DNA from 2 places in the Solibacillus sp. R5-41 genome. Region 2 is predicted to be linked to the other one. Evidence: a T-box and tRNA genes for the amino acid it is inferred to sense, from the RefSeq annotation. Region 2 holds a T-box; the other holds one or more tRNA genes.

Region 1 (16,521 bases), 1.7 Mb from region 2:
TAGACTTCTACTTAATTCCAACAGCAGAAGTACCGGTAACAAATTATTACCGCGATGAAATTTTAACAGTAGACATGTTGCCACAAGCATTTACAGCGTACAGTGCAAACTTCCGCTCAGAGGCAGGCTCAGCAGGCCGCGATACGCGAGGATTAATTCGCCAGCACCAATTTAATAAAGTCGAATTAGTACGTTTTGTTAAACCAGAAGAGTCTTATGAGCAATTAGAATTACTAACAGGTCATGCTGAAAAAGTATTACAATTATTAGGTTTACCGTACCGCAAATTAAAAATGTGTACAGCAGATTTAGGTTTTACAGCTGCTAAAAAATACGATTTAGAAGTATGGATTCCAGCACAAAAAATGTTCCGTGAAATTTCTTCTTGTTCAAACTTTGAAGATTTCCAAGCGCGTCGTGCGAATATCCGCTTCCGTCGCGAGCCAAATGCCAAACCAGAATATGTACACACATTAAACGGTTCAGGCTTAGCCATTGGTCGTACAGTAGCAGCTCTTTTAGAAAACTACCAACAAGCAGATGGTTCAGTTATTATTCCGGAAGTATTACGTCCATATATGGGTGGCGTAGAAGTCATTTCAGCAAAATAATGAGAAGGGGGACTCTTTTACGAAGAGTACCCCTTTTTTTGAATAGAAGGAGAGGTAAATGAAATGGAAACCCAATTATTTCAACAAGAAATACCAAAAGCTATTATAGATGGCATTCAACAAGTGCATAGAGCAATTTTTGATGGGACTATTTTAAAAGAAGAAAAGCTTCAACATAAGGTAAATTTACTAGCTGTCGTTGTTTTAGAGGAGGGCATTGTTGCAGGATTTAAACTAGGATATGAGCAGCCAGATGGTGTATTTTATAGTTGGCTTGGTGGGGTTCATCCACAATATCAACAGCGTGGTATCGCGATGAAATGTATGACGGCACAGCATGAGTGGTGCAAGCAACAAGGCTATAGCCGCGTTCGCACATATGGTCGCAATGAGAGGAAAGCGATGCTAATTGTGAATATAAAAGCAGGCTTTGAGATTACCTCAACATTTATCGATGCAAAGGGCCGTCATAAAGTTGTATTTGAAAAAGCATTATAGCTCTTTTCGTATGAGTAATGGTGCGTATGCAATGCACCAATAAATCAACAGAGCAAGTACTAAGCTAGTTAAATATCCAGATGCGCCGAATGCATCAAAAAGCCATTGCAGCGGTGTTCCAGAAACAGGTCGATTTAAAAACATAAAATTCGTCTGAAAATGACTATTATAAAAGTAAATTGGAGGTACAATGAATACCAAAAATACGACCGCTCGCCATAAATCTTGCCAGCGTAAATCAAGCTGTTTGGTTATGAGTAACGGGAAAATAAAAGCGAGCAGGAGTGAGTGAAATAAAAAACTGTGCACATGTAGAAAGCTTCCTACTGGATCAGCCGTCCACCCTGGAAATAGGAGCGCAATTGCAGCACCAGGTAATGTTAAGGCATACAGTATGGTTGAGGTTGTACGGCTCCCAAAATAAGCATGCCAACCTGTGATAAAAATGCCAAGCCCACATAAATGCAGTGGAGGGCTCCAGTAGGAATATTGCCCTTTTACAAGTAAAAAGAGTTGCTTAGCACATTCTAAAAGAAGTAGTAACCAAAAAACAGATTTCAAATATAATGGTTGATTTACTATATTAGAAAACTTATAAAGATATATTAGAAAAATTAATATAATTATAATACTAGCAAGCCAAATGATATGGGTCGAATCGAATAAAGTAAATCCGTTCATAGTAAGCTCCTATTCAATTTTAGTGAATAAGAAGAGCCGTCGTTTCCTGTTGTTTTGATACTAAGTTTGTTTTGCCAGCTATTCTTTTCGTAATCTTTTTTTCGCTTTTTTTCGTTCACGCAAAGCGCGGAAAAAGTCAGTTAAAACTTGTCCACATGCATCTGCTAAAACACCTTCTGTTACTTCGCATTCATGATTAAATCGTTCATCGTTTAAAAGGCGATACAAGGAGTCAACACATCCCGCCTTCAAGTCACGCGCGCCGTATACAACGCGTGGAATCCGTGATTGTAAAATAGCGCCTGCACACATTGGGCAAGGCTCTAGTGTGACATAAAGGGTCGTTTCTTCTAAGCGCCAGCTCCCGATTTTTTTACATGCTTCCTGAATGGCCATACTTTCCGCATGTGTTAATGCGTTTTGCGTTGTTTCTCGTAAATTGTGTGCACGTGCAATAATCTCATCTTGATAGACGATAACTGCACCGATTGGCACTTCTCCTAGAGCAGCTGCTTTTTGCGCTTCTTCTAGTGCTACTTCCATATAATAATGATCTTTATTGTTCGTCGTCATGTTTAATCGCCCCTTCCGTTTATTGTAGCATGGCTTTAACTTATTTCAGTAGAATTCCACTACTTCTATAAGTGGAGAATGAATGTCAAGTATGACACTATTTCAGTGGGGGTTCAAACTCCAGTTGAGAAGAGGTACTCAGGCTAATAACGCCGCATCGTGTTGCAACGCTGGATTGACCAATATCGTGTTGGCCCAATGATACAGCGGATGTCACAGATTTTTTAGACGATTTATTTGAGCAAGCTCGAAAAAAATCTGGACGCAATAACGCCAATGCATTATAGATTATACAGGCTAAATTTCCTCAGAAATGGAATATGTTGTTTTGTAAACTAATTTATTTTGTTGTCGTCGATTCACTGTGATAAAATGAAAAGCACTGACTATATGGAGAGAAGGGGGACTTCTAGTGTCTGAGCCGTTTATAACAGTAGAAGGTCCGATTGGTGTGGGTAAAACGTCGTTATCAAAAGCGATTTCAGAGGCGTTTAAGTACCATTTGTTAAAAGAGATTGTTGATGAAAATCCGTTTTTAGGGAAGTTTTATGAGGATATAGATGAATGGAGCTTTCAAACCGAGATGTTTTTTCTTTGCAATCGTTACAAGCAGCTTTCGGATATTAATCATATTTTAGATAAGCAACGTTCAGTTGTAGCGGATTATCATATTTTTAAAAACTTAATTTTTGCGAAACGGACATTAAAGCCGGTTGAATATGAAAAGTACGAGGCCATTTATAACATATTGACAAAAGATATGCCAAAGCCCAATATGGTCATTTATTTGCATGCGAGCCTGGATAAACTGATGGAGCGAATTACCATGCGCGGTCGTGAATTTGAGAAAAATATTTCGCGTGATTACATGGAGCAACTATCGAAGGATTATCATGAATTTATTGGCCATTTTGAGAAAATACATCCAGACATACCGGTTATTTATCTCGATGGGGACGCGCTTGATTTCGTGAAAAATGAAGAAGATTTGCAAAATATATTAAAAATTATTAAAGAAAAGTTGCAACAAAGGAGTTTGCGTTAATCATGAATTTAAGAGAAAAATATAACATCCCAGCAAATGCGGTTATTACGATTGCAGGAACGGTCGGTGTCGGAAAATCGACAATGACAAACGCGTTAGCAGAGGCGTTAAATTTCCGAACATCTTTTGAAAAGGTGGATACGAACCCATATTTAAATAAATTTTATGATGATTTTGAGAAATGGAGCTTTCATTTACAAATCTACTTTTTAGCAGAGCGTTTCAAGGAGCAAAAGCGTATTTTTGAATATGGGGGAGGGTTTATTCAGGATCGTTCAATTTACGAGGATACGGGTATATTTGCAAAAATGCACTATGATAAAGGGACGATGACGCCGACAGATTATGAAACGTATACTAATTTATTTGGCGCGATGGTGATGACCCCTTATTTCCCTCATCCAGATTTACTTGTTTATTTAGAAGGCTCAATTGATGATGTCATTGGACGAATTCAAGAGCGTGGGCGCGAGATGGAGCAGCAAACACCGCATGCATACTGGGAAGAGATGCATAGCCGCTATGAGAATTGGATCAATGACTTCAATGCTTGTCCGGTACTACGAATTAATATTAATGATTATGATTTAAAGGAAAACCCAGAGCAAGTGGATCATGTTGTGGCGCGTATTGGTCATATGCTGGAACAAACGAGTCATTTACGAAAATAATAGAGCTTAAAATAGAGGTGTTTTTGATTTCATATCAAAACACCTCTTTTCTGGTTCAAGAAATGGGCTTCCATGCTCATTTTAATATAAATACAGCGATTATAAGTGGAGCGGTAACGAGTAGAAGGACGAAAAAGCTCCACACAAGCTGCATCCCGTTCGACATATTTTTAGGTTTGATGCTGATGGCTTCATACAGTTCATTAATAGCTCGCTGTTCTTTTTCAAATAACATGGATTGAAACGCACTGTAATCTTCAATATGGGAGGTAGGATTTTCGAAATGAAAGCGAATGGCACGTATATCATCCGTTACCTCTTTTTCTTTATGGAAATAAGCAATAGTGGGTGCGATACCACCTGTTAATCGGGCGACGACATCAATATCGAAAGTAGTCATTTTATAGATAGGTATACCAGAGTCATTAATTGCCTTTTGAATAAGTCGATTGTTCATACATAAGCCCTCCTTTTACGTGTAAGTAGTATTCCCCAGATAGAGAACGTTGTAACAAAACTTTTAAAAAATATTGCGTTGAAAATGAAATATCTATTATGCTGAGTAGTAATTACAAATTTTAGGTATTTGTAAAAGCATATGAAATGGGGATGGAAATATGACGACAGTACCAATGTTAGAACAACGCTTATCGGCATTACCAACTACGGCGATTTCGGATGTTACAGGGGGACACACAAATGTGGATGCATCGATTAAGCCACTAGCCGACCATTTTAAAATAGCAGGACGTGTATTAACTGTACGCTTACCTGACGGGGAAAATGGTGCGGTGTTAGAGGCCATTAGTAAGGCAGAAAAAGGGGATATTATAGCAATAGATGCAAAAGGTAATAATAACCGTGCAGTAGCAGGGGATTTTGTTATGCAACTCGCGCAAGGAGTGGGCGTACAAGGCTTTGTTGTAGATGGTGTTATTCGTGATTTAGCAGCTGCAAGAGCCATTGATTTTCCAATATTCTCAATAGGAACGACGGTTGCAGCGGGGAATAAAAATGGCGGTGGTGTAGTAGGCAGAGCCATTTCCTTAGGTGGTGTGGCTGTTCAGTCCGGGGATTATATTATTGGAGATATTGACGGGGTAGTCATCGTTCCCCAATCAGATGTTGAATGGGTGATTCAAGCGGCGGAAGAAAAAGTTACAAAAGACCAAGCGCGTGAACAACAAGCATTACATAACGGAGAGCAATCAATTCGCGCGTATTTGGCAAAAGTTCTAAAATAAATAATTTGAATCCACATGAAAAATGCAGCATTTCAACATAAAAGCTGAAATGCTGCATTTTATAAATTCTGGACATCCGTTCGTGTCAATTTACTAAATTATTTTAAGTTAGCTGCCTGATATTCAGCAAATTTCTTTTCATCAAAGCGTTTTTCCCATTTCGCCATAACAAGAGTAGCTATTGTATTCCCGATAACATTTACAACTGTACGCCCCATATCTAAAATACGGTCAATACCTGCGATGAATGCTAAACCTTCAACTGGAATACCGACAGTACCTAACGTGGCTAACAGTACAACGAATGAAACCCCTGGTACACCTGCGATTCCTTTTGACGTTACCATTAACACAAGCATTAATGTAATTTGTTCAACGATTGATAAATGAATTCCATACATTTGTGCAATAAAGAGTGCAGCAATTGCTTGGTAAAGTGTTGAACCATCAAGGTTGAATGAGTAACCAGTTGGAATAACAAATGAAACAATATCCTTTGGTGCACCCATTTTTTCCGTTTTTTCCATGATGCGAGGTAGTACAGTTTCGGATGATGATGTCGTAAATGCTAGTAATAGCTCGTCTTTAATCATACGAATTAATTTAAAGATGTTAATGCCGAAAATTTTGGCTGTTATCCCTAATACAACGATAACGAAAAAGATCATCGTCCCATAAACTAATAGAGCTAATTTTCCAAGTGGGACAAGAGAGGATAGCCCAAATTTGGAAACGGTAATTCCAATTAATGCAAATACGCCAAATGGAGCGAATTTCATTATTAAGTTTGTCACCCAGAACATCGCATCGGCGGTTCCTTGGAAGAATGCAAGTACAGGCTTACCTCGTTCTCCAATCGCGGCTACACCAAGACCGAAGATGACAGAGAAGAAGATAATCGCGAGCATATCGCCTTCAGCCATTGCCTTGATAATGTTACTAGGTACAATATCAACTAAAATATGAAATGGACCTTGATCTTCTTGCTGAGCTGATGTTTCTTCATACGCAGAAATATCAGTCTTTTCTAACTGGCTCATATCTACGCCAACACCTGGTTGGAAGATGTTCGCTGCTAATAACCCAACAATTATCGCAATTGTTGTAATAACTTCAAAATAAATAAGCGTTTTTCCGCCAAGACGACCTAATTGCTTTATGTCACCAGTACCAGCAACACCAACAATTAAAGTGGAAATAATAATCGGTACAACAATCATCTTAATTAAGTTTAAGAAAATGTCACCAATAGGTTGTAAGTATGTTTGTATGTTAGCGTTTCCATAAAATACAGCACCTACAATTATCCCTAAAACCAAACCGATTAAAATTTGTGCGGCTAAGCTAATTTTAAACTTTTTCAAAATATAGTTCCTCCTAATAAAATTCGATTTAGGACTAGCCTAAACCAATTCTATAAGATAAATACAAAATCCGACAAAATCCGACTAATCTGCTTTACTAATTATTTCTGAATATAAAACTTGAATAAACTTTTTTATGTTGACCTTTGCTTTTCGTTGGTCATTATTTTCTATTTGTTGCATTAAATGACGGATGTCAGTTAAGTCAAAATAGCGCGGTGTATAGTATTCGAATTCGGAATTTGTATAGTCAACAATACCGAGATTAGCTAAGTTGATCATACTAGCTAAAATGGTACGTCGCACACGTTGTTCAATTGCTTTACTTTCTTTTAAAATGTCATCGGGTGTATTTTTTGTAAGCATGGCCACTTTTTCATAAATTTCCTTTAACGGTGGGAGTGGTGCAATTTTATGCTTTTCGATAAGCAATTGTTCAATAATTTTAACGATATCTTCACTCCCGACTTCACCAACAATCCCCATATCATTTAAAATTGATTGAATATGATCTCGTGTCGTTTTTTTTGTATTTTTAACATCAGGCACTTCAAAATTTGTAAGCGATTGACGGATTGCCTGGATGGAATTTTTTAAACGATGCTGCTCTTCAGTGCGTTTTAGTACCATTTGTACTTCGATTTTATTGATCGGCTTGTGAATGAAAAACTCGATACCCTTTTCATAACTTTCGGCCACCATTTCTTTATTGGCTACTTGAGAAATCATTATAAAACTTCCTTCAAAACCGTTTTGGTGCAGGTTTTCAATTGTTTCGATGCCATCAAGATTAGGCATTAAAAGATCAATTAAAACAAATTCAGGTTGCATCATGAGGATCTGGGGGATAGCATCTACGCCATTTTTTGCCTCCCCAATAACCGTGCCTAAATCAAATTCATCAATAATGTCCGATAGCATTACGCGGCTAGCACGATCGTCATCAACAATAAAATAACGCATTGTTAATTTTCCTCCTCACGTAAAAGATTTGTTGGAATCCGTACAGTAAAGCGCGTTAATTGATCGCTTGTTACCGTAATAGAGCCCTGCAGGTTTTCGATAATTGTTTTCGTATGTGAAAGTCCGATACCAGTTGATGCATAACCTAATGTATTGAATTTCGAGGTATAGCCGACATCAAAAATAACGGGTAACAGATGCATATCAATCCCTATCCCATTATCTTCTACAATAAATTCCGTTGTATTTGAATGGATTTTTACTGTTAAGGTAATGATGCCCTGATGTTCGATTGCTTCAACAGCATTGGCCATTAAATTATTTAAAATGGCTAACAATGCGATATGCTCATTTGTTTTAAAATCATTTGGACAAATGGTTTTAAATTGGATTGTTTTTTGTTGTAGTTGTGCATAGTTTTCATTCGCTTCTACAATATAATTGAGTAAATCGGATAGTAAAAAGGCATCCTTAAATTCCGTATTTGTAATTTTCGCTAAGCCTGCATAAATACGTTCATGATCTTTTTTAATTTCATGCATTTCCTGTGAAATTAATAAAGCCTCTTTGCCTAAAGTAGAATCGATTGCTTTTAGTTTTTTATAAAGCTGATAGCTGTTAACAGTTAATTGTTCGACTTGATCCATCGATTTTCGAATATAAAGTACTTCCACGTACAACTCAGAATGAATAGCCATTAAATGTTGTAGTTGTTTTTTTTGTTCGGAAAGTGAAATTGCACTATATAAACCAACAACAAAAAAGCTTCGTAAAAACCCGACGAATACAAATAGCAAAAGAGAATTTGATGTATTCAACTGTGGTGCATATAAGACGGCTGTTGCGATATGTTCGAGTGTATTGGCGATGACCTCAAAAGACATGCCACATAATCCTAAAAGGAAAGGGCGCTTTTTAATATTCTCAAAAGGGATGACATGTATACATATTGCAAAAACAATATAAAAAAGTCCTGCTGGTACATACTCAATAAATGACACAAATGTAGTATGTTCATTTTGTAACATATTAAATACAGTACGCCATGTAATAACTGTAATCGCTGTGATGATTCCTGTTGATAGGATTGGTACTGGACGCACTAAAAGCGCAAAAAAGAAAATAATGCTACCGAGTCCAAATCGAAATGACGCATTGTCAAATGGCATAATTTTTACTTCACTACCAATTGCTGTGAGCAGCGCAATCAATAGCATAATCAAAATAGTCTTTATTGTTTTTGTGAGAGGTTGTGTTGTCTCCAAAAAAGAACCGCCTTTACTGAAAAGTGTTAAGTATTTTATTTTACAAGAAAAGAACATATATAAACATAAAAAAGCACTATATCTCAAAAGATATAGTGCTGTCATTTTAAGTTATAGGTAAAAAAATCCGATACATACAGTAACGGTTAAATTTAAAATGGAGGAGGTAGAGGGATTCGAACCCCCGCGCGGTGTTACCCGCCTGTCGGTTTTCAAGACCGATCCCTTCAGCCGAACTTGGGTATACCTCCAATAGGTAATGTCGTTTTTTCGACATTTATAAATTTAGCATGAGATATGAATTAAGTCAATAATAATTTCAAAAAAATTGTAGAGGCAACTTGTTGCATTTTTAGTATGCACTTAGTATACTAGGTAGTGCCGTGCTAGATGGGGAGGTAGCGGTGCCCTGTAACTTGCAATCCGCTCTAGCAAGATTGAATTCCTTTTCTGAGGCTGTCCGTATTGTTTGGTCTGCCTTTTGCACGTAGTGTTGACGGTTGGGTCCTGCGCAATAAGTACCCATGAACCATGTCAGGTCCGGAAGGAAGCAGCATTAAGTGGTATCACTTATGTGCCGCGGGGTCGCCTAACTTGAGCTGGCGACAGAAGTAACGCTTATGTGCGGCAGTCGAAGAAAGGTGCACGGCATTAATTTGCCAATTCAAACGCACTCATCATTAAAGATGAGTGCGTTTTTTAGTAGAAAATAATAAATGGGAATTTTTGTATTAATTAAATTAGACGTGTTTTTGAAATATATTTCAAATAAGAATATGCTATAATAAAAGTACCAAATTTTAATGAGAAAAGGAGAGGGGAAGGTTGACATATCAAGCGTTTTATCGTGTTTATCGACCACAATCATTCCGCGAAATGTCTGGTCAAACACATGTGAAAAGGACCCTTCAAAATGCTCTCCTCGGGAATAAAACAACACATGCTTATTTATTTTCAGGGCCTCGAGGTACTGGGAAGACAAGTACAGCTAAAATTTTTGCAAAAGCGTTAAATTGTGAAAATGCCCCTGCCAGTGAGCCATGTAATGAATGCGCTACATGTAAAAGTATTACAGAAGGATCGCATACAGATGTAATTGAGTTCGATGCAGCTTCGAATTCAAGAGTAGAGGAAATGCGGGATATTATTGAGAAGGTCCGTTTTGCTCCAGCAGATGCTCGTTTTAAAGTGTATATTATTGACGAAGTGCATATGCTGTCTACGAGTGCGTTTAATGCCTTATTAAAGACATTAGAAGAACCCCCTGAACATGCGGTATTTATTTTAGCGACGACAGAGCCACATAAACTACCTGCAACCATTATCTCTCGTTGTCAGCGTTTTGATTTTAAACGACTATCTTCCGTAGATATTGTCGAGCGAATGAAAATCGTCCTTGAAGATATCCAAATGAATTATGATGAGCAGGCACTTAAAATAATTGCACAAGCGGCAGCCGGTGGTATGCGTGATGCATTAAGTTTACTGGATCAAGTAGTCTCTTTTAGTAATGAATCTATCCAATTAGAAGATGTGTTACTTGTGACGGGGTCGGTTAGCCAAGATGCATTTTACGATATTGCTTGTTTACTCAAAGAAAAAGAAGTTGCTAGTGTGTTAGGTATTGTTGAAAATTTAATCGCGGATGGAAAAGAGCCGTTACGTTTAGCGGAAGATTTTATAACGTTTTTCCGAGATTTATTGTTATTGCAAATGGATGGAACGTTAGAAGAGCTGCTTGAATTTATTTCACACGAACAGAAATTTGTAGAGCTAGCCCAAAATTTTGATGCAGACACACTGTATGGGTTTATTAATATTTTGGCAAAAACACAACAGGAAATGCGCTTTTCACATCACACGAAAATTTATTTAGAGACAGCCCTTTTAAAAATGGCTCAACTTAAAGGGAATGCTCCTGTAACAACTGGAGTGGATTCTGCTTTAGCGGGTAAATTAACATCATTGGAAAATATTGTTGGACAGTTATCGCAACAATTACAAAACGGTGGGGTACCGGCGCAACAAGTAAAAACCCCTTCTCCACAGCGTGTACGACCGGCAGGTAATCAATATAATCCTCCGAATGGGCGCATTAAGGAAGTTTTAAAAACCGCTAGTAAGACGGATATTCAAAAGATTAAGGCTGCCTGGGCAATGTCATTATCGCAAATGCAAAGATCTCAAGCAGCACTTTTAGCTGATGCAGAGCCTGTTGCGGCAAATTCGGATGCTTTTGTGTTAAAATTCAAGTATGATATTCATTGTCAAATGGTAGCAGACAATAAAGGACTTGTTTCGTTGTTTACGCAAGGAATTGCTATGGAAACAGGCATTCAATATGAAGTGCTTTGTATTCCGGAGCAAGCATGGCTCAAGTTGCGAGAAAACTTTATAAAAGAAAATGGCTTGGACCAAAAGAAGCAAGAAGCCAATTCAAACGAGGTAACTGATCAACCGCATTTGCTTGAAGAACAACCTTTTATAGAAGATGCACTACTAGTGGAAGCGCAAGATCCATTAATAGTTGAGGCAGAACAACGATTTGGAAAAGACTTTGTTGATGTTGTCGAAGAATAATAATGAAGTATAAGGAGGAACTTATTTATGCGTGGTATGGGTAATATGCAAGGTATGATGAAGAAAATGCAAAAAATGCAAAAAGAAATGATGGAAGCGCAAGATGCTTTAAATGAACAACAATTTGAAGGTATTGCTGGTGGCGGTATGGTGAAAGTTGTTATGAACGGTCAGCGTCAATTATTAGAAGTTGCTTTAGATGAGTCAGTAGTAGATCCAGATGATATCGAAATGTTACAAGATTTAATCGTTGTGGCAACAAACGAAGCGCTTAAAAAAGTAGAAGACACAACATCATCAACAATGGGCAAATTCACTCAAGGAATGAACCTTCCTTTCTAATTGAATCGTTCGTTTTTGTAGAAGCACATCTCGGTCAATTCGAGATGTGCCTTTTTAAAGGGGGAAGAATGAATGCATTATCCAGAGCCAATATCAAAGTTAATTGATAGTTTTATGAAACTACCTGGAATTGGGCCGAAAACAGCAGCACGTCTAGCATTTCATGTTTTAACGATGAAGGAAGATACCGTTTTATCTTTTGCTAAGGCATTAGTTGATGCTAAACGAAACTTAATGTACTGCTCGCAATGTGGGCATATAACAGATATTGACCCGTGTCATATTTGTTCTGATAAGCAACGAGATGTATCGACGATTTGTGTTGTTCAAGATCCGAAAGATGTCATTGCAATGGAAAAGATGCGTGATTACCAAGGTTTGTATCATGTTTTACATGGAGCAATTTCTCCAATGGACGGTGTAGGACCTGAGGATATTAATGTTGCCTCGTTACTAACACGTTTACATGATGAAAGAGTGCAAGAATTAATATTAGCAACGAACCCTACAATAGAAGGTGAAGCGACAGCAATGTATATTTCTCGTCTCGTTAAACCGTCAGGCATTCGTACAACACGCATTGCACATGGTTTACCGGTAGGTGGCGATTTAGAATATGCAGATGAAGTAACTTTATCAAAAGCATTAGAAGGGCGTCGCGAGCTGTAAAAGTGAGGGGACAGTCATGCTATTTTCCCGTAAAGGAAAATTAAAGAAAGAGTTCGATGAAAAACTAGTTTCTTCTATTAAAGAAACAAAAGAAGATTTGCATAATGCAAAAGTGTTTGAAGAATTAATGGATGATTATAATCTAGATATTATAGCTGAACGTAAAAGAGCAGAAAGTATTCATTATTATTTATATAAAGAAGCACGTATTCGACGCGTTTTAATTAAATGATAAGACAGTATGTATGATTGATAATATTTTCAGTATAGAAATAAGAGGGGCAACAGCAGCATATGTTACCAATAAAGTTCTTTAAAGGATGGTGCAATGCGTTACATTATTGTAGCTTTAGGCTGTTTGTTGCTCTTGTTTTTATTTTTAGTAAGAAAAAATAAACGATTTGGTGCGCTGTTTGAATATTTTGCGATGTTTTGGTTTAAGCTAGCGCTAGTAATTGTTCTTTTATTTGTAGGGAACATGATATTAAGTCGATATGGTTTTCACGTACCAATAAATACCTTTTCAGTCGTAACAATTACCCTCTTAGGTATTCCAGGATTACTTTGTATGGGATTATTAATATTAATCATATAAATATACAGAAAGGGGTTGTATATTTAAAGTTATCGTGGTATATTAATTTAAGTCGCAAAGACGATAATAAATATCGAAAAACTTTTGTTGACAAGAAAGTAATGCAATGGTATTATATAAAAGTTGCTGTTGAGAGACAGCGGAAAACAACTTCAAAAAAGTTGTTGACAAGATATAAGATGTTGTGTTAAGATATAAAAGTTGTCACTTCGAAAGAGATGACGAAATGAACCTTGAAAACTGAACAAGCAAACGTTAATGATTTAAACGTTTAAGTGATGAACTTAAACAAAACATAGATATCAACTTTATGTTGATACGCTAGCAAAGCAAATGAGCTTTCAAACTAACTTTTATGGAGAGTTTGATCCTGGCTCAGGACGAACGCTGGCGGCGTGCCTAATACATGCAAGTCGAGCGGACTTTCATTGGATGCTTGCATCCTTTGAAAGTTAGCGGCGGACGGGTGAGTAACACGTGGGTAACCTACCCTGTAGATTGGGATAACTCCGGGAAACCGGGGCTAATACCGAATAACACTTTTGAGCTCATGTTCGAAAGTTAAAAGATGGTTTCGGCTATCACTACAGGATGGGCCCGCGGCGCATTAGCTAGTTGGTGAGGTAACGGCTCACCAAGGCAACGATGCGTAGCCGACCTGAGAGGGTGATCGGCCACACTGGGACTGAGACACGGCCCAGACTCCTACGGGAGGCAGCAGTAGGGAATCTTCCACAATGGACGAAAGTCTGATGGAGCAACGCCGCGTGAGTGAAGAAGGATTTCGGTTCGTAAAACTCTGTTGCAAGGGAAGAACAAGTAGCGTAGTAACTGGCGCTACCTTGACGGTACCTTGTTAGAAAGCCACGGCTAACTACGTGCCAGCAGCCGCGGTAATACGTAGGTGGCAAGCGTTGTCCGGAATTATTGGGCGTAAAGCGCGCGCAGGTGGTTTCTTAAGTCTGATGTGAAAGCCCACGGCTCAACCGTGGAGGGTCATTGGAAACTGGGAAACTTGAGTGCAGAAGAGGATAGTGGAATTCCAAGTGTAGCGGTGAAATGCGTAGAGATTTGGAGGAACACCAGTGGCGAAGGCGACTATCTGGTCTGTAACTGACACTGAGGCGCGAAAGCGTGGGGAGCAAACAGGATTAGATACCCTGGTAGTCCACGCCGTAAACGATGAGTGCTAAGTGTTGGGGGGTTTCCGCCCCTCAGTGCTGCAGCTAACGCATTAAGCACTCCGCCTGGGGAGTACGGTCGCAAGACTGAAACTCAAAGGAATTGACGGGGGCCCGCACAAGCGGTGGAGCATGTGGTTTAATTCGAAGCAACGCGAAGAACCTTACCAGGTCTTGACATCCCATTGACCACTGTAGAGATACAGTTTTCCCTTCGGGGACAACGGTGACAGGTGGTGCATGGTTGTCGTCAGCTCGTGTCGTGAGATGTTGGGTTAAGTCCCGCAACGAGCGCAACCCTTATTCTTAGTTGCCATCATTTAGTTGGGCACTCTAAGGAGACTGCCGGTGACAAACCGGAGGAAGGTGGGGATGACGTCAAATCATCATGCCCCTTATGACCTGGGCTACACACGTGCTACAATGGACGGTACAAACGGTTGCCAACCCGCGAGGGGGAGCTAATCCGATAAAACCGTTCTCAGTTCGGATTGTAGGCTGCAACTCGCCTACATGAAGCCGGAATCGCTAGTAATCGCGGATCAGCATGCCGCGGTGAATACGTTCCCGGGCCTTGTACACACCGCCCGTCACACCACGAGAGTTTGTAACACCCGAAGTCGGTGGGGTAACCTTTATGGAGCCAGCCGCCGAAGGTGGGATAGATGATTGGGGTGAAGTCGTAACAAGGTAGCCGTATCGGAAGGTGCGGCTGGATCACCTCCTTTCTAAGGATATATTCGGAATCATTCCTTATGGAATGAAACATTAACGTTTGCTGTTCAGTTTTGAAGGTTCATCTTTATGATGAAATACTTCAAAACTTGTTCTTTGAAAACTGGATAAAACGACATTGAAAGCAATAAATAAACAAATGATCAAGAAATTGATCGTGCAATCTTTTAAAATCTTACTCATTTGAGTAAGTGTAACTTATTGGTTAAGTTAATAAGGGCGCACGGTGGATGCCTTGGCACTAGGAGTCGAAGAAGGACGGCACTAACACCGATATGCTTTGGGGAGCTGTAAGTAAGCTTTGATCCAGAGATTTCCGAATGGGGGAACCCACTATGTTTAATCACATAGTATCTTCACGTGAATACATAGCGTGTTGAGGACAGACGCAGGGAACTGAAACATCTAAGTACCTGCAGGAACAGAAAGAAAATTCGATTCCCTGAGTAGCGGCGAGCGAAACGGGAAGAGCCCAAACCAAAGAGCTTGCTCTTTGGGGTTGTAGGACATTCTATACGGAGTTACAAAAGAATGAGATAGTTGAAGCGGCTTGGAAAGGCCCGCCATAGAAGGTAAAAGCCCTGTAAGTGAAACCTCATTCCCTCTTGAATGTATCCTGAGTACGGCGGAACACGTGAAATTCCGTCGGAATCTGGGAGGACCATCTCCCAAGGCTAAATACTACCTAGTGACCGATAGTGAACCAGTACCGTGAGGGAAAGGTGAAAAGCACCCCGGAAGGGGAGTGAAATAGATCCTGAAACCGTGTGCCTACAAGTAGTTAGAGCCCGTTAATGGGTGATAGCGTGCCTTTTGTAGAATGAACCGGCGAGTTACGATTACGTGCGAGGTTAAGTTGATGAGACGGAGCCGCAGCGAAAGCGAGTCTGAATAGGGCGAATTAGTACGTGGTCGTAGACCCGAAACCAGGTGATCTACCCATGTCCAGGGTGAAGGTGAGGTAACACTTACTGGAGGCCCGAACCCACGCACGTTGAAAAGTGCGGGGATGAGGTGTGGGTAGCGGAGAAATTCCAATCGAACCTGGAGATAGCTGGTTCTCTCCGAAATAGCTTTAGGGCTAGCCTCGTGATTGAGAATACTGGAGGTAGAGCACTGTTTGGACTAGGGGGGCATCTCGCTTTACCGAATTCAGACAAACTCCGAATGCCAGATATTTATACACGGGAGTCAGACTGCGAGTGATAAGATCCGTAGTCAAGAGGGAAACAGCCCAGACCACCAGCTAAGGTCCCAAAGTAATCGTTAAGTGGAAAAGGATGTGGCGTTGCTTAGACAACCAGGATGTTGGCTTAGAAGCAGCCACCATTTAAAGAGTGCGTAATAGCTCACTGGTCGAGTGACGCTGCGCCGAAAATTTATCGGGGCTAAACGATTCACCGAAGCTGTGGATGCATCCGTATGGATGCGTGGTAGGAGAGCGTTCTAAGGGCGTTGAAGTCAGACCGGAAGGACTGGTGGAGCGCTTAGAAGTGAGAATGCC
Region 2 (16,521 bases):
AATGATCTTCAAGTAAAGCCCCCGTTAGTTGAATAAGAAAGTTAAATATTTTTCTGTAATAATTCAATTAGACCGTTGGGAAAAAGTATCTTCTTACCATCAATAATTTCTTCTAAGGAAATCCATTTTGTGAATGTAGTTTTTCTTCCTTCTACAACTTTAAAATTTTCTTTTTGGTACAGATTTTGGTCTTTAAATTCCACCAAATAAATCTGAATTATTTCGTGACCTATATTTCCGTCTATTCTAAAGATGTTTTCTAAACAGCCCATATAACGGTTAATCTCTATATCCACTGCTATTTCTTCAATGTATTCTCTCTTAATAGTATCACTAGACTTCTCACCAAGTTCAATTGTCCCACCAATTGGTCGATAATATATACCAGTTCCCTTTGAATGCTTTCCCTCTTGTTCTTCTAAAAGAATTTTATTATTTCTCATTATTATTCCTAAAGTTTTTGCTTTTGGATACACATAATCCCCCCTGAGAATACCAACTACAAAATAACCTTCCGTGTAAAAAATCTTATTGAACTAACCTGCTGCGTTAGTTCAAGAAGAACTGAGTCGCTTATTAAACAATCGCGCCCGATTGCGGAATAGTGGAAAATGCGAAAGAGCTGCAAAATGTCATTTCTAATTTTTTTCTAATGCAACCCATCCTTGATTATAGTAACATCTTTTTTAGTCCTGCTAAATTTCCTTTAAGAAATAAAGCATTTTTTCAATTCCAAGGTGTTTTCACCACCCGATACAATTAAAAGCACCTGTAAATCGATAAAAAGGCAATACAATTAACTGTTAAAGGATATCTAAAATACCTTTTACCCGTTATTTATTTTGGTGCAATTATTTCTTTACCACCCATGTATGGTCTTAAAACTTCAGGAATTACTACGCTTCCATCAGCTTGTTGATAGTTTTCTAGGATAGCGGCAACTGTACGACCAATGGCAAGACCTGAACCGTTTAATGTATGAACAAATTCTGGTTTTGCATTTGGCTCACGACGGAAGCGGATATTCGCTCGTCGAGCTTGGAAATCCTCAAAGTTAGAGCAAGAAGAAATTTCACGGTACATGTTTTGTGCAGGAATCCAAACTTCTAAATCATATTTCTTCGCTGAAGCAAAACTTAAATCAGCGGTACACATTTTTAGCTTACGATATGGTAAGCCTAGTAATTGCAATACTTTTTCCGCATGATTTGTTAATAGCTCTAATTGTTCGTATGATTCCTCTGGTTTTACAAAGCGAACTAGTTCTACTTTGTTGAACTGATGTTGACGGATTAAACCACGTGTATCACGACCTGCAGATCCCGCTTCTGAACGGAAGCACGTACTATAGGCAGCAAATCCTTGTGGTAAAGCCTCAGCCAGTAAAATTTCATCACGATAGAAGTTTGTTACAGGTACCTCTGCCGTTGGAATCATGAAATAATCTGTTTCCTCTAATTTAAATACATCTTCTTCAAATTTAGGAAGATTTCCAGTACCCGTCAAGCTATCACGGTTAACAATGACAGGTGGTAGCATTTCCTCATAACCATGCTCCTCTGCATGTAAATCCATCATAAAAGTCATTAATGCACGTTCTAAACGTGCTCCAAGCCCGCGGTAGAATAAGAAACGGCTACCTGTTACTTTTGTTCCTCGTTCAAAGTCAACAATCTTCAAATCTGTAGCAAGATCCCAGTGTGCTTTAATGTCAAAATCAAAAGTTGGAATTTCACCCCAAGTATATTCTTCTACATTGTCGTCTTCTGTTGTCCCTACTGGTACAGATTCGTGTGGAATGTTTGGCAAGCGCATCATCATATCTTTAAAGCGCTCTTCAACATCATTTAGTTGAACATCTAGCTCACTAATTTCATTGCCTACTTGACGCATACGAGCAATAACTTCATCTGCATTTTCCTTGTTGCGTTTCATAATTGAAATATGTTCAGATACTTTATTTCGTTCTGCTTTTAATTCTTCTGTTTTAGCAATTAACTCACGACGCTTTGCATCTAAATCCTCAAAGTTATCTAAGTTGCCTAAATCTTCATTACGTGTTAATAGCATTTCTTTAATTTCGGCGAAATTATCGCGTACGCGTTTAATATCTAACATAGTCATACCTCCAGTAGTTTAATGACATTGCATCCATTAAGTCTTAGTGTAATTGCGTTGCAAGCTAAACTCGAATAGCTCCGTTTTGAATCAAAATAAACACAAAAAAGCCCCCATCCCTAAAAGGGACGAGAGCTACCCGCGTTGCCACCCTAATTGATTAGGCATATACCTAATCCACTTATTTCATAACGGCATTTCAGCCGGCTACAGCCTACTTACATTACTTCGACTGTGCAACTCCAGGACGGATTCACAAGTGCTTCTATCAGCTTCCACCAACCGCTGACTCTCTAAAAAAAACGTGCTTGCTACTACTTCCCATCATCGTGTTCAGTTATTTAAATATTAACCATACTGTACTATATGAAAACAGATTTTGCAAGTAATACCATATGATACAAAATATACCAAATTATTGAATCACCGGTTAATTCCGGATGAAATGCACAACCCAATAAATGACAATTTCGCGCTAAGATAATTTTCCCCTCATGTCCTTTACTTTAATACGTTTGAAACGAATAATAGCTCCAATTTTAAATAAATTTCTATGTAAAATTATCAAATGTCCATTTTTCTTATTGAACTAACCTGCTCCGTTAGTTCAATAAGAAAAAAGAGCTGCATAAGCAACTCAATGATCTTCAAGTAAAGCCCCCGTTAGTTGAAGAAGGATTTGCCACTCTATTGATTAACATTGTACTAATCCTAAAAAAAGTGACATCATTATAAAACGATGTCTCTTTTTTAAATACTTCAAGGAACCTTTTTAGACAAATCTCCAAAAGTATAGTTCTTCTGTTTCTTTATACATTTCCGCCCCTGATTTTTCTAAGACTCTGTGCGATGGAATATTATCTTTATCAGTATCAGCAATAACGTACATAACATCGGACTGATTTAACAACCAGCTTTTCAAATTATTAATAGTTTCCGTCATATAGCCGTTTCCTTGATATTCAGGGAGCGTATAGTAACCTATTACTACTTCACCATTTTCATTTGGAAGCCCTTTTAACATTATTCCACCAACACTACAGTTTTTATCTTTCGACACGATTAACCAATTTGTATACCAAATATAATTTTCCTCATCGCCTAACAATTTTGAAAGTCTTACTTCCATAGCTTGTTTAAGTTCTGGACTAAGAAATCTATCTGAGTCAATTAAAGATAACCTTTGTTCCATTTTCTTTGGGTTATCTATTAGCAATCTTAGATTTTCTGCACTCAGTGGAATTAATCTTAATCTTTCTGTGTCTAGCTCAATCATCATTACACTCCTATCATAATTTTGTACGTCATTTTATATACAAAAACAAATTTAAAAATAGGTATATGTTATTGGCAGCTACTCCCATTACATTTAATCCAAAATAAAGGAGGCATAATACTATGCAATCCAATATTAAATGGTTAATAAAGTTTATCATTCTATAAATATCTTGTAAACTTTTCCAGTAATCAAAAAATGTTTCTCTGCTAACTGTTTTCTTGTTCAACTAAACTGCTTCGTTAGTTCAATAAGAACCGAGACGCTAATTTAACAATCGCGCCTTATTTCGGAAATCTTTATTTAATTTGAAAGTTTAAATGCAAGATCAAAAGATCCATCTCCTCCGTTTTTAGTGGTAATGGCGAATGCATATTCCTCCTTGGCTAGATGGCGATATTTTTCTAAATTTGCTGTAACAATATGCCCTGGCTCTAAAATACCTTTCACCCAAATCGAACCGTCTTGGTCATAAATCGTCCAATCAAATGTATCCCGACCTTTATTTTGAATAACGGATATTGCGGTGAAGTCTTCTATTTCTTCATCTACAGTAAATGTATGATAAAACGTTCCCTTAACCATTGGTATATCTTCATAACGTACATCTATATTTTCTGTATAAAACCAATGTTTTTCATCCAAAAGTCCTTTTTCTATTTGTATACCATTCACTTCATTTTTCTTTTCATTAGTTGAAATATCATCTACTACATGTATATCATTCACCTCATTTGTCTTTTCGTTAATTGAGATGTCATCCTCTTTGTCATCACACGCTACTAAAAAAAATAAACAGATAAAAATTGGTAAGACTCTTTCTATACGCATTTATTCAGCCTCCTTTCCACTCAACTATTAATTTAAGTACAAGCGGTATAAATATTTATTCCAATATTAATTAAAATTTTACATAAATCCATTACTGCTTATTAAACAACACTACTTCGTTAGTTGAAAAAAAACACCCAAAGCGTCGTTTGAGAAAGTTTTTGAAATGCTTGTTGTACTATATCCCCGGTTAGTTCAATAACTAAACGATTTATAGTAATAATTATTTCACTTTTCTTATTTTTAAATCCATTTTTTTATACAAAGGTGCTCCACTTTCAGAAGCTTGTAACCAAATTGGTTTAACTCCTCTTTCTCTACTTTCATCAATACAGTGGATAAGTAAAACTTTTGCCAAACCATACCCGCGAAATGCAGGGAGGGTATACATATTTAAAATATAGGCTTCAATACCTTCTAAATTCTCTAAATATGGCGGCCTTTGCGTGAGGGGAATAATTCCACATCTATTGTATAGGTTATTTGAACGTTATATACAAATTATTGTTATTATTATCCATTTCGCACTGAGTATATTCTATCTTTTGACTTTCAAGATCGATTATAAGAGTGTTAGAAAAATCTTTTGGAGGCACGGAAGAAAAAATCAATCTATTTGAAGCGAGGTTTTCTGCTTTTGGCAACTTTTCAATTATTCTAATATTATCATCATTTTGTATAGGCAGTTTACTTTGATCATACACTGATAAATTATTTTGGGGTGTGGCAAAAACTAAAATATGTAAAGGCTTTTCGTTGAAATTATGATAACCATGCACATAGTTTGTCCATCCAAAGACAAGGTCACTTTTTTTAGCAACTATCTGCTCTTTAAATGAAACATCATAAGTCAATTCTCCTTCTATAATAAATGCATGATCTTCTCCATAAGGGTGAAAATGTGCTTCAATTCCATTGTCTTCATTATTGATCTGAAAGTACAGAACACGATGATTTTTACAAGGACTTTCCCAAATCTTTTTAAATTTAGTTTCCGATTTCATTAACTCTCTTAAATCTAACATATATAATCACCTCATTTATAATATTATAAATTGGTTATCCTGACTATAAATCATGCTAACGGATGAATTATCAATCATTTTTTTAATGCCAATTTTCCTCTTTGAAAATTTGTAAAATTCATTATTATTTCTAATCCCTTAATCAACTAACCTGCTTCGTTAGTTCAATAAGAAAAAAGAGCTGCCTATGCAAGGCACTGACTACCCTTTTTGAGACAAGAATAAAACACCCTTTTATGCAGCCAATTGACGGTATTGAACCGGCGATTGGCTGTTTAGTTTCGTTTGAATACGGATATTATTATAATAAGTAATGTATTCTTCGACAATCTGTATCACACGTGCATTCGTTGTGCGATAGATATCGTCGAGATAAAACGTTTCAGACTTTAGCGTGGAATGAAACGATTCGATTGGGGAATTATCAGCTGGCGTGCCTTTGCGGGACATGCTCATGGTAATTCCTTTTTCTTTGGCTGCTTTTTGATAAGCATAGGATGTATAAACGGAACCTTGGTCACTATGCAGAATGCATCCTTCTGGTAGCTTAGGCAATTGATAGAGCGTATCCAACACAAAATCAGTGTCTTGTTTGATACCAGTAGTTTGTGCCACAATTTCGCCATTGTAGACATCGAGAATACTAGAAAGATACATCATCGATTGACCAAAAGGCAAGTACGTAATATCCGTGACTAGCTTCTCCATGGGCTTAGATGCTGTAAAATCGCGTGCTAATAAATTCGGTGCAACGTATGCCGGCTGTCCGGTACGCTTTCGTTTCTTCACCTTTACTTTACATTGCCAACCATATTTTTGCATAACACGCTGCACAGTCTTCCTACAAACTCCTGGGTACAGATTAGCAATCTTTCGATAACCATATCGAAATTTATTCTGTTTGCACAAGTCGCCAATCTGCTGATCTCGAATCTCCTTTTGAGTGGATTGATCCACATCCTTTCTCCAACGATAGTATGACGAGCGACCTACGCCTAAATGACGACAGATTTCACCAATTGGCATAACATCTTTTAATTCTTCAACTAATTGAAGTACTACTTTTGGCGCCACTTCCCTTCCAATTCCGCGTACTTTTTTAAAACTTCAATCTGTTGTTTCAACTCCAAATTCTCTGCCTGTAGCTTGGCTGTCTCGCTTTCAAATTCCGGTCCTTTGCCGAAAGCATATTGTTTACCAACTGGTTGTTTAAGACGGTGCATTTCACCATTTCGATACCAATGCATCCATCGCTTCAACTGCGTATAGTTTCGAATGTCCAATTCTTCCATTACTTCTTTTACCGGTACGTTAGCCAATCGCATTTCAATTGCCTTCATTTTCACTTCTACTGGATAACTGACTCTTGTTCCCATAAAAAAACACCTCCACATTGATTATTTCAGGTTTAAGTCCCCGTTATTCAATGAAAGGTGTTTTTATTTGTCTCATGTTATTAGGTCAGTGCCCAACTCAATGATCTTCAAGTAAGCCCCCGTTAGTTCAACAAGTAATTTGAAACCATCCTGTTTCTAGTGGGAAATCTTTTCTAGATAAACTCTGACCTGAAATTAATTGACGATATGCGGTTATGGTACCATCGTGGGAAACTATATAAATCTTTTCTTTTTGTAACAGCTTGCAATTCATAATAAAATCTTCTGCAATTTTTATGAATTCATTTTCAGGCATAACATTTATTCCATTGGACCATATATCTTGGAGAACATTGGTTTCAATTTTGAAAGTTGAAAAATCTCTATGGATTATTTCTAAATCAATTATTTTATCACAAGGCAATGTATTTTTATCTGGAAATATAGGAAACATTCGAGGAGAAACCAAGGGACTTACAATCTTACGACAATCTATATTTTCACTCCAAATGAATGCGGTTTGCAGGGTTCTTCTAATAGGACTAATGATTAAAATATCATCATTAGTTAAAGGGAATAGATTTCTTAACAATTTCGCTTGTTTTTCTCCCTCAGGTGTTAATGAAGGATCTTTTATCTGTAAACTTTTTGGTATATCTAATGTATGTTCTCCTTGACCATGACGAATAAATACCAGGTCCACCTAATCATCACTCCTCATAATGTAATACCTTTCTTAAACTTAACTGCCCTGTTAGTTGAAATACAACCTAGTGTCCATTTTATACAATGTGAAGAACCTTCGTTTTATTTTGAATGGTTATTTCGATTGGCGCTTCTATAAAATACGTCTGTCATCAGCAATAATATACACCCTACTAAAATTATACTGGCAATGATTGTTCCTCGCGTGTCCTCGCCCCAATTAGTCAAAATTGTATAGACTTGAAACATACTCAAGAGAATTAGTCCGACTTTTAACCGTAATGTTCTTGTTTTCATGTTTACCACCCATTTCTACCTATAATGCAGGCTTTTGATAATGAACTAACCTGCTGTTTTAGTTCAATAAGAAAAAAGAGCTGCCTATTCAAATAAATGTTCTTCAACTAAAGCACTCCCTCTGTTCAATAAGAAGTAGTAACATGTTAATATCTCTTTAATAATTTGTACTGGTGACGATTTCTGGGAATGACTATCCAATTAGTGAAAATTTCCCTTATAACGTCTCTCTTTTAAAAATTATTTGGGTAAGGGACTTAAATGCTCGTGAATTAAAAGCCAGACATCGGATTCTTTGACGAAGACATTTGTTGCCCTTCCTTTGCCGCTTACATATTTATCATTGACAAAGCCTTCATAGAAATAGGTATAAGTACAAGTTGCTGAGTTATTTGCTGTGAAAAGCCAGTGCACTTCTTGTGCTTCATAGTTTTCATTTTTAACAATTGACCATGCATTTTCAAAATATGTCTGTATTTCTTCGTGAGTTGTACAATTTCGATCTGAGAAGAAATAAACAGCATTAGGATGAAGGAATTTTTTAACTTCATCAAATTTATGAGTGTTTGTTGCCTGGATGTAATTATATAATACCTTCAATTTTATACCCTCCTATCAAATAGACCATTGAAATGATGGTCTTGTTTAACTAAGCACCCGTATGCACTACTAGGGGTCAGTGTATCATTTGTATAGAGAATCCAATAGAAACCAGAACAACATTTAAATAATACTCAAAGTTGTTCGGGTTCAGTTTTAACTATTCTATTTTTCTATTGTGATGATCATTTTTCCTTGTTCTAAAAAATAATTTCCATTGGCCATCTTACTTTTCAACTCTCCAGAAGTGACGCCTTCAGCAAAGATTCCTTTTTCTTCAAAGAACATACTATCAACCACCTTATTATCTGAACTTTCAAAAAAGCTGTATCCAATAAAAGTTGATGTTGATTTATGGATATCTTCTTTATTATATTCCGAATAAAAAATCGTATAGTTTGAATGCAATATTCCATTAAATTCTCCTTCGATTGAATATTCAGCTGTTGCTTGAGTAATGGAATGAACGGGTTCCGTTTCTGTCCACTTTAAAAGATTTAAGTCGCTTTTCAGTACCATAGTTATTTCATCTTCTTTCGTTAAAATTTGTGGAGTTAGTAACAACTCTTAAACATAATTTACCATCGCTAACCTGACAACTAATTGTCAAGTTAGGTAAAATAAATTCGAGTCATCTTTTCTATTTGAGCCATTATTTTATTTTTAAAACTCTTGGGCGAAAGAACTTCGACCTGGGATCCAAAACTAAGAATTAACTTTACAACCCACTCTTCATCAGGATAAGAAATTCTAACTAGTAAATGGTCAACGCTACTTTTATCAATGTTTGTCTCGGGAAATGAATCAAACACTTCTTGAGAACTGGTTAGAGGGAATCGTAAAATTAATTCGATTTTAACTATTTCTGATTCTAATGATTTCATCCAATTTGAAAATTCCTGATAACCGTCTAAGTGTTCGAAGGATTCGGTAAATACCGCATTACCAACGTTGAGTTCATGTATTCGGGATAAACGATAAAATTTTGGTTTCGTCTCATTTTCTGGCCAACCGAACATGTACCAACTCAAATGATAGAAGAATACTTGAATTGGTTTTACTTTTTTAGTTTCAAGCTGTTCTTTTTTTGCATAAGAAAAAGTAAGACACTTTTTATCTTTAATCGCTTGTCGAATATCGGTTACCTTAACTCCGTCTTTGTTATTTAAGAAAGAAAAATCAATTGAATTTTCTGTTTTGGACTCATTAAGTAAGGTTATTTTTGCAAGGATATTCTGTAATGGCTTGTCAGTATGTAAAGTCATCGTACTCGTTAGTGTTTCCTTGATTAGACGTAAATCTTCTTCTGTAAAGTAACTATGCGGAAAATAATAACCTTCGATTAGGCGATATCCCCCGAAATTTCCCCGTTCCGCATATATTGGGAATCCGGCAAGTGATAGAGTATCCATATCTCGATAAACTGTTCGGGTTGAGACAGCCAAATGTTTGGCAACTTCCTCAGCTGTTACTTTTTGTTTGTTCAATAAAATAAATATAATTTTTAATAAGCGCTCTATTTTCATAAGTTTCTCCTATTTTTTCTTTTATCAAGTGTTCGATACAAAGTTGATTTCGATAATTATGTTATGGCATAAATTTTCTTTATTGACATATCGCATTCAAGTTATAATTTACATATATTAACTTATTCAATACCATTCCCTAAAACCCTTCTTCTTCATCTTTTCCCCAATTTTCTTATTCAAATTGAACCGCAAACATTAAACCGATAGGGATAGTTAACCAAAGCAGAGAGTTACTCAATACAATTTTAAAATAAGAAGTATTTTTTAATTTGTTTTTAGAAACGAATCTCCACATCAATAGTGCCCCAATAGCCCATATTGGTTTTATATATTATTCCTACTAAGAAATTCTGCTTCGTTAGTTGTACAAGAAACGTTGAGAAGTAAAGCATTAATTTTCCTTTTGGAAAGTTTATGCGTTATTTTTATTAATCAAATTTTGTAGTTTATATAAGTTTCATTACTTATTGGGGTACTACCAATAGCCCATCAACTTAAGAACAATAACAAATTTAACTTTAGTTCATCAAAACTTAGGTATTCTAACGATATGGTCATACCCAACAGACTTACAAACTTCAGAATACACAAAAGGAAGCCGTAGTCTTATATATTTTTTATATTAATTGCTTATTAATAATATATTATCCACATTAATATCTGGTCTTTATAATGAAGATATCATTATTAAAGGAGGAACTAAAATGGAGTTTAATAAACTTGGCAATAGTGGATTATCAATAAGCAAGATTGCATACGGAAACTGGATAAATCATGGGGGTAAAATAGATGAAGATACTGCAATTGATTGTGTAAAAGCAGCACTAGATGTCGGTATAACAACATTCGATACCGCTGATGTTTATTCAGACACTAAAGCTGAAGAAATTCTAGGCCGTTCTTTAAAAGGTATAAGACGTGAGAGCATTGAACTATGCACAAAGGTATGCCATCCCACTGGGAATGGGCAAAACGATAAGGGATTATCACGAAAACATATTCTAGAAAATTGTAATGCATCTTTGCGTAGGTTACAGACCGACTATATTGATGTCTATTATGCACACAGATTTGATCCAACTACTCCTCTTGAAGAGACGATGTTAGCTTTCGCAGATCTTGTAAGACAAGGTAAAGTGCTTTATATCGGGGTAAGTGAGTGGACAGCAGAACAAATCACCCGTGGTGCAGCACTTTCACGGGAATTGAATATTCCGCTCATTGCTAGCCAACCCCAGTATTCAATGTTGTGGAGAGTTATCGAAAGCGATGTGATACCAACCTGTCAACGTGAGGGGCTCGGACAAGTAGTATGGTCGCCTTTAGCACAAGGTGTTCTCACTGGAAAATATCTACCCCAAAAACCAATACCAACTCAATCACGCGCTAACTCTCCTGCTGGCAAACCATTTTTTCATAAACTTGCACAACGTTGGATGAACGACAATGTTCTCACTGCTATTCAGAACCTCAAACCCATCGCACAAGAAATTGATCTGACCCTCGCTCAACTCGCAGTAGCTTGGGTATTACAAAACCAGAATGTTTCCTCAGCAATTATTGGGGCCTCAAGTCCGGAACAGGTAAGAGAGAATGCGTTAGCTTCTGGTGTCAAACTAGAGCCTGAAATAATGATGCAGATTGACAAAGTACTAGATGGTTTCGTTGAATACGATCCGAGTAAAACGGGTTAATTTTTTGCACGAGACTTAACTAGAAATATATACAAAATCTTTGTAGCCTTACCTTAATGCTAAAATTGAATTCTTCCTTTGTGATATTTTACTACCCATCCCATCCGGATGGGCTTTTATTCTTGGTGATTAAGTTGTAAAACCGAATACACCTCTCTAACAACTGTCAAGAAATGATCAACTATTGCAGATTTTCCATCTTGTCTCCATCCAACATATAAATTTACTTTTGGTGTCGTCTCTTGGATTTTTTTATAGATAACTCCAGGACGTTTATAACTTTCCACCGACGATGGAACGACAGAAACTCCCATTCCTGTTGCAACTAAATTAACAATAGTATGCATTTGAACAGCTTCTTGAACAACATTTAAATTTACACCATGATCCCTAAAGTAGCTAATGATTAAATCATAAAAATTTGAACCCAAATGACGCGGAAACAAAATAAATGGTTCACCAATTAACAATTGGAGTGGAATTTCAGACAGTGATGCGAATGGGTGATCTTGATGTAAAACCAATCTTAAAGTTTCCTCCGAACAAACTTCAGAAGATAGTATCTCGTTGTTCTGCTTAGAACGAATAAATCCAATGTGAATTTGTTTCTCATAGAGTGCCTTTAGTTGCTGCTCCGTTGTCATTTCTCGTAATATAAGATGGATTTTAGGAAAGCGTTCTCGAAATTTATTAAGAACTTCTATAACGACTTCTGTGGAATCGACAAAACCAATTATTAAGTTCCCTATTTTTCCTTCAGCTGCAAGTTGTGTTTCTTCTATCGTTCTTTCTAATTGAAACAGTGTTTGTTGCGATCCTTCTAAAAATATCTTCCCAGCATCCGTAAGTTCAACCATTCTTTTTGTTCGATGAAAAAGTTGAACTCCCAATTCTTCTTCTAATTTACGGATTTCTTGGCTTAGAGGAGGTTGTGCCATCCTAAGACGTTCTGCTGCACGACTAAAATTCAATTCTTCTGCCACCATTATGAAATATCGAATTTTCCTAATATCTATTTTCATGCACCCCTTCTAAAAATCCAGTACGTGATTACACAAACCCACTATAACATAATATGCCAATTTTATAATCAAGAAAAAAAGGCTCTACTCCTTATTGTAGTAAAGCCCCCGTTTATTAGAATTAAATTCTTCTATATTTGAAGAAGGGAAAGTTTATGTTCAATTCTTATCCTGAAATGGTTCATTATTCGAATAGCCGCCTTTGGATTCGGCAGCTGGATCTTAAACTCTTGCACTTTTTAGTTGAATAAGAAGACAATTGTATGAAAACAACCATGGTTAATTATTTTTAATTAGTATGTTTCCTATCTCAATTTGTTTAGTTGATTTTTCTTCATTCTCACAGTCCAATAATACTTCAACTGAATGTTTTTTGGATTCCACAAAAGAAATAATTTGTCTACCAAGAGAAACAGTGATTGTACTATCTTTTATTATATAATCTTGAAAAAGTACTTTTATTATATTTTTGTCTTTATCTGTCAATGTGCCATATATCTTTACTTCTAATATGCCATTAATATTCTTTTCTCTACTATTCGGTACCATATATTTTTGCATAAATGCTTTACTTTTTTCATCATTAAGCTGTTGTAAGAAAAATTGAAAAGGCATTCCTTCAAATTTAGGTAAATATGAATTTTTCCATGGCATTGTCTTATTTAGTAGTTTAAAGAACCATTTGAATTTTAAAGGTTCTGGCGTGGATACTTGAATGTTCTGTCTAATAAGCTTCTGATAGGTTGCTTCAATATCATCTACTTCTAGTGCAAAACCAATAAGTCCCCTATGCCCACTATGATAGTCCTCAGTCCAACTTTCTATCCAACCCCCACCATCTTTTGATTTGATTTTAATCAATTCAAAGTATTCATTCCCAATCCAAATGTTCGATACTTTAAATCCTTTTGTACCCTTTCCCCATTTCGGTTCATATGGAAGACCTAAAGAGTGAACTTTCTTAATAAAACTTTCATCTTCTTGTACAAAACTATCAACATTTACAACTAAATGGTCAACCTTCAAATAATGCCCCTCCATTATGTGTTTAGATTTTACGTCATTAATCTGCCCTTTATTTGAATACGTTCGAACCAAATAAAAGTTCCAAATTTAAATAAATTTGCCAGTTCATGTTAACAGAAATCCATTTCTTCTTATTGAACTAATTTGCCCCGTTAGTTGAATAAGAGAGTTAAAATTAATTTTAACAATTTAGTGGAAAGGTTTTCAAATATGGTTATGGTTATGCTTTTTATTTAACAATAGGAACTTTACCTAATGAAAAAGCAACATTATCTCCTCTCGAGATTGTTGCTTTTTCACATTTCATCCTAAACTTATTCATTTAATTTCCCTATGCTTAATTGCTGACCCAGTGATTCCTATTTGTTCCACTTTATCTGTATCTACTTGATAATAATAGATTGCTTTTGGCTCATCCGAAAATATCACCTCTACCTCATACCCTGATGCAGAGTCATCCGAAGTTTTTGCCTTCTTTTTAGATTCAATCTTTTGTATTTCATTTTCAGAATAGGCCTTTTCTTGCACCAAAAATCCCTTGACCTGTTCTTCCGTAGAACGAATTATCACAGGATCATACTCCGGTTCAGAAGAGTTTAAGACATTTATCATACTAAACATTATTCCAAATATAATAGCAATTGCTGCAAAGGCCAGCATCAATCCTTTTTTCATTCCTATCTCTCTCCTTGTCCAAAATATCCATACATAAACGATTATAATAACATCGAATCAACTATCAAATATTTCAAAATCTACATTTCAACATTACAAATCTAGGAATAGTATTGTACTAGTTTGAGTATTATGAGAGTGAAGTAGATTAAAGAGCAAAATGTAGAAGTTCATCTTCCATTGCTATTTTTAAGGAATTTCAACTTGATCCACACATCATCACACACTGAAAGGGGAATCGAATGGTCGCATATCATAAACAAACAACAGATGAAGTCATGAAGAAATTGAACGTGTCCAATCAAGGTTTGTATAATTATGACGTCCTCAAAAGGCAAGAAGTAAACGGTTATAATCAATTGATTGAAGGAAAAAGGACAAGTACGCTGGCCGTTTTCTTTGGACAGTTTAAAGATTTATTAGTCATTATTTTAATGGTTGCCGCTGTTATTTCATTTCTATTAGGTGAAGTAGAAAGTACGATTGTTATACTCGTAGTCATTATTTTAAATGCCATCCTTGGCACAGTGCAGCATGTGAAGGCAGAACAGTCATTGGACAAGCTAAAGGCGTTGGCCTCCTCCGTCGCTAAAGTGATGCGAAACAAACAAATTATCGAAATTCCTTCAAAAGATATCGTAGTTGGAGATTTGCTTTATTTGGATGCTGGTGATTACATCAACGCAGATGGTCGATTATTAGCAAGCTATAATTTGCACGTTAATGAAAGTTCCTTAACAGGTGAATCATTAGCAGTCGCGAAAAATACGGATCCGATCAGGAAAGACCGCATCACAACTGGGGATAAAAAAAATATGGTATTCACGGGCGGCTTCGTTACAAATGGGCGCGGCATAGTTATTGTGACCGCGATTGGCATGGATACGGAAATCGGCAAAATAGCCAATTTAATGGATACAGCGAAGGAAAAGAAAACCCCTCTTCAAGTAAGTCTCGATCAGTTTGGGGAAAAATTAGCTTTAGGCATTACGCTCATCTGTTTAGGCATTTTCCTCATTGACCTATTTCGAGGACGTGCATTAGGAGATTCGTTCATGTTTGCCGTTTCACTTGCGGTAGCAGCCATTCCAGAAGCATTAAGTTCAATTGTTACGATTGTGTTAGCCTTTGGTACTCAAAAAATGGCGAAGGAAAATGCCATTATCCGTAAACTCTATGCGGTTGAAAGTTTGGGCAGTGTATCGGTTATTTGTTCCGACAAAACAGGCACATTAACGGAAAATAAAATGATTGCGCTACAAGTATATGTTGATCAAAGAGTCGTTCCATATGATCAACTACATACAGAAAATAAGGTGGAAAAAAATCTACTTTTAAAAGCCGTTTTATGTAATGATGCGTTGGAAAGAGATGAAAAAGAAATTGGTGATCCGACTGAAATTGCTCTTGTGAAATTAGGCAAGCACTACGGTTTCGATGAATTACGTGTCAGAAATCGCTACCCAAGAATAGCCGAAATACCTTTTAATTCAGATAGGAAGCTCATGAGTACCGTAAATCACTTTGAACAGAAAAATATCCTCATTACAAAAGGTGCTTTAGATGTTCTACTCAATCGAATTGTGAAAATCGAGACGTCAAACGGTACACTTCCAATGACAGATGAACAGCGTAAAAAAATCGAAGCCATCAATCGCGGCTTTTCAATGAATGGGCTCCGAGTGCTCGCGATTGCATACAAAGAAGTGAGAGCCAATCAAATAATCGACGAAAGAATCGAACAGGATTTAATTTTCGTCGGATTAATTGCGATGATGGACCCTCCGAGAAAAGAGACGAAAGAAGCGGTTGAAAGCTGTATCAATGCTGGGATAAAGCCTGTCATGATTACAGGTGATCATAAATTAACCGCGACTGCGATTGCAAAAGAAATTGGGCTATTAAATGATCCTTCAGAAGCCATTGAAGGACATGATATTGAAGGGTTAACTGATGAACAACTACAAGAGTTGGTTGAAAATATTTCTGTCTATGCCCGCGTAACACCGGAGCAAAAAATCCGTATTGTAAAAGCTTGGCAAGAAAAAGGAAATGTCGTGGCGATGACGGGTGATGGTGTCAATGATGGCCCTGCCTTAAAGCAAGCGAATATCGGTGTAGCCATGGGTATGACCGGTACCGAGGTAGCAAAAGATGCATCTGCCATGATTTTAACCGATGATAATTTTTCAACGATTGTCAAAGCGATTTCGAACGGCAGAAGTCTTTATACGAATATTAAAAACGCGATTTTATTCTTACTATCCGGGAATGCGGGTGCGATTTTTGTTGTGTTATATGCAACGATACTAGGTTTATCCGTTCCCTTTGCACCCGTTCATCTGCT

Evidence for each region. The T-box of region 2 lies ahead of serS (serine--tRNA ligase). A T-box ahead of a tRNA ligase gene usually reads a tRNA of that ligase, here a tRNA-Ser.
Region 1: it encodes a tRNA-Ser, which carries the amino acid that the T-box ahead of serS (serine--tRNA ligase) is inferred to sense. The anticodon was not compared.

Annotation. Positions count from the first base shown of each region.
Region 1 is NZ_CP024123.1:23,740-40,260, forward strand. It holds gene serS (serine--tRNA ligase) at 1-611, shown strand, start outside; gene CSE16_RS00080 (GNAT family N-acetyltransferase) at 675-1,109, shown strand; gene CSE16_RS00085 (YwaF family protein) at 1,104-1,790, opposite strand; gene tadA (tRNA adenosine(34) deaminase TadA) at 1,869-2,363, opposite strand; gene CSE16_RS00095 (deoxynucleoside kinase) at 2,776-3,408, shown strand; gene CSE16_RS00100 (deoxynucleoside kinase) at 3,411-4,079, shown strand; gene CSE16_RS00105 (sodium:proton antiporter) at 4,156-4,536, opposite strand; gene CSE16_RS00110 (RraA family protein) at 4,697-5,323, shown strand; gene CSE16_RS00115 (cation:dicarboxylate symporter family transporter) at 5,422-6,690, opposite strand; gene CSE16_RS00120 (response regulator) at 6,772-7,650, opposite strand; gene CSE16_RS00125 (ATP-binding protein) at 7,653-8,915, opposite strand; tRNA gene CSE16_RS00130 (tRNA-Ser) at 9,074-9,166, opposite strand; RNA gene ffs (signal recognition particle sRNA large type) at 9,297-9,564, shown strand; gene dnaX (DNA polymerase III subunit gamma/tau) at 9,741-11,495, shown strand; gene CSE16_RS00145 (YbaB/EbfC family nucleoid-associated protein) at 11,523-11,837, shown strand; gene recR (recombination mediator RecR) at 11,910-12,506, shown strand; gene CSE16_RS00155 (YaaL family protein) at 12,523-12,738, shown strand; gene CSE16_RS00160 (pro-sigmaK processing inhibitor BofA family protein) at 12,835-13,101, shown strand; rRNA gene CSE16_RS00165 (16S ribosomal RNA) at 13,454-15,010, shown strand; rRNA gene CSE16_RS00170 (23S ribosomal RNA) at 15,221-16,521, shown strand, end outside.
Region 2 is NZ_CP024123.1:2,654,413-2,670,933, forward strand. It holds gene CSE16_RS13100 (NUDIX hydrolase) at 42-476, opposite strand; gene serS (serine--tRNA ligase) at 838-2,118, opposite strand; T-box leader at 2,240-2,455, opposite strand; gene CSE16_RS13110 (GNAT family N-acetyltransferase) at 2,891-3,394, opposite strand; gene CSE16_RS13115 (hypothetical protein) at 3,698-4,225, opposite strand; gene CSE16_RS13120 (GNAT family N-acetyltransferase) at 4,449-4,685, opposite strand; gene CSE16_RS13125 (cupin domain-containing protein) at 4,705-5,250, opposite strand; one part of gene CSE16_RS13130 (IS3 family transposase) at 5,485-6,353, opposite strand; one part of gene CSE16_RS13130 (IS3 family transposase) at 6,353-6,626, opposite strand; gene CSE16_RS13135 (phosphoglycerate mutase family protein) at 6,754-7,329, opposite strand; gene CSE16_RS13140 (YybH family protein) at 7,869-8,228, opposite strand; gene CSE16_RS13145 (hypothetical protein) at 8,394-8,747, opposite strand; gene CSE16_RS13150 (helix-turn-helix transcriptional regulator) at 8,840-9,754, opposite strand; gene CSE16_RS13155 (aldo/keto reductase family protein) at 10,462-11,451, shown strand; gene CSE16_RS13160 (LysR substrate-binding domain-containing protein) at 11,568-12,467, opposite strand; gene CSE16_RS13165 (VOC family protein) at 12,753-13,499, opposite strand; gene CSE16_RS13170 (DUF3139 domain-containing protein) at 13,818-14,174, opposite strand; gene CSE16_RS13175 (cation-translocating P-type ATPase) at 14,417-16,521, shown strand, end outside.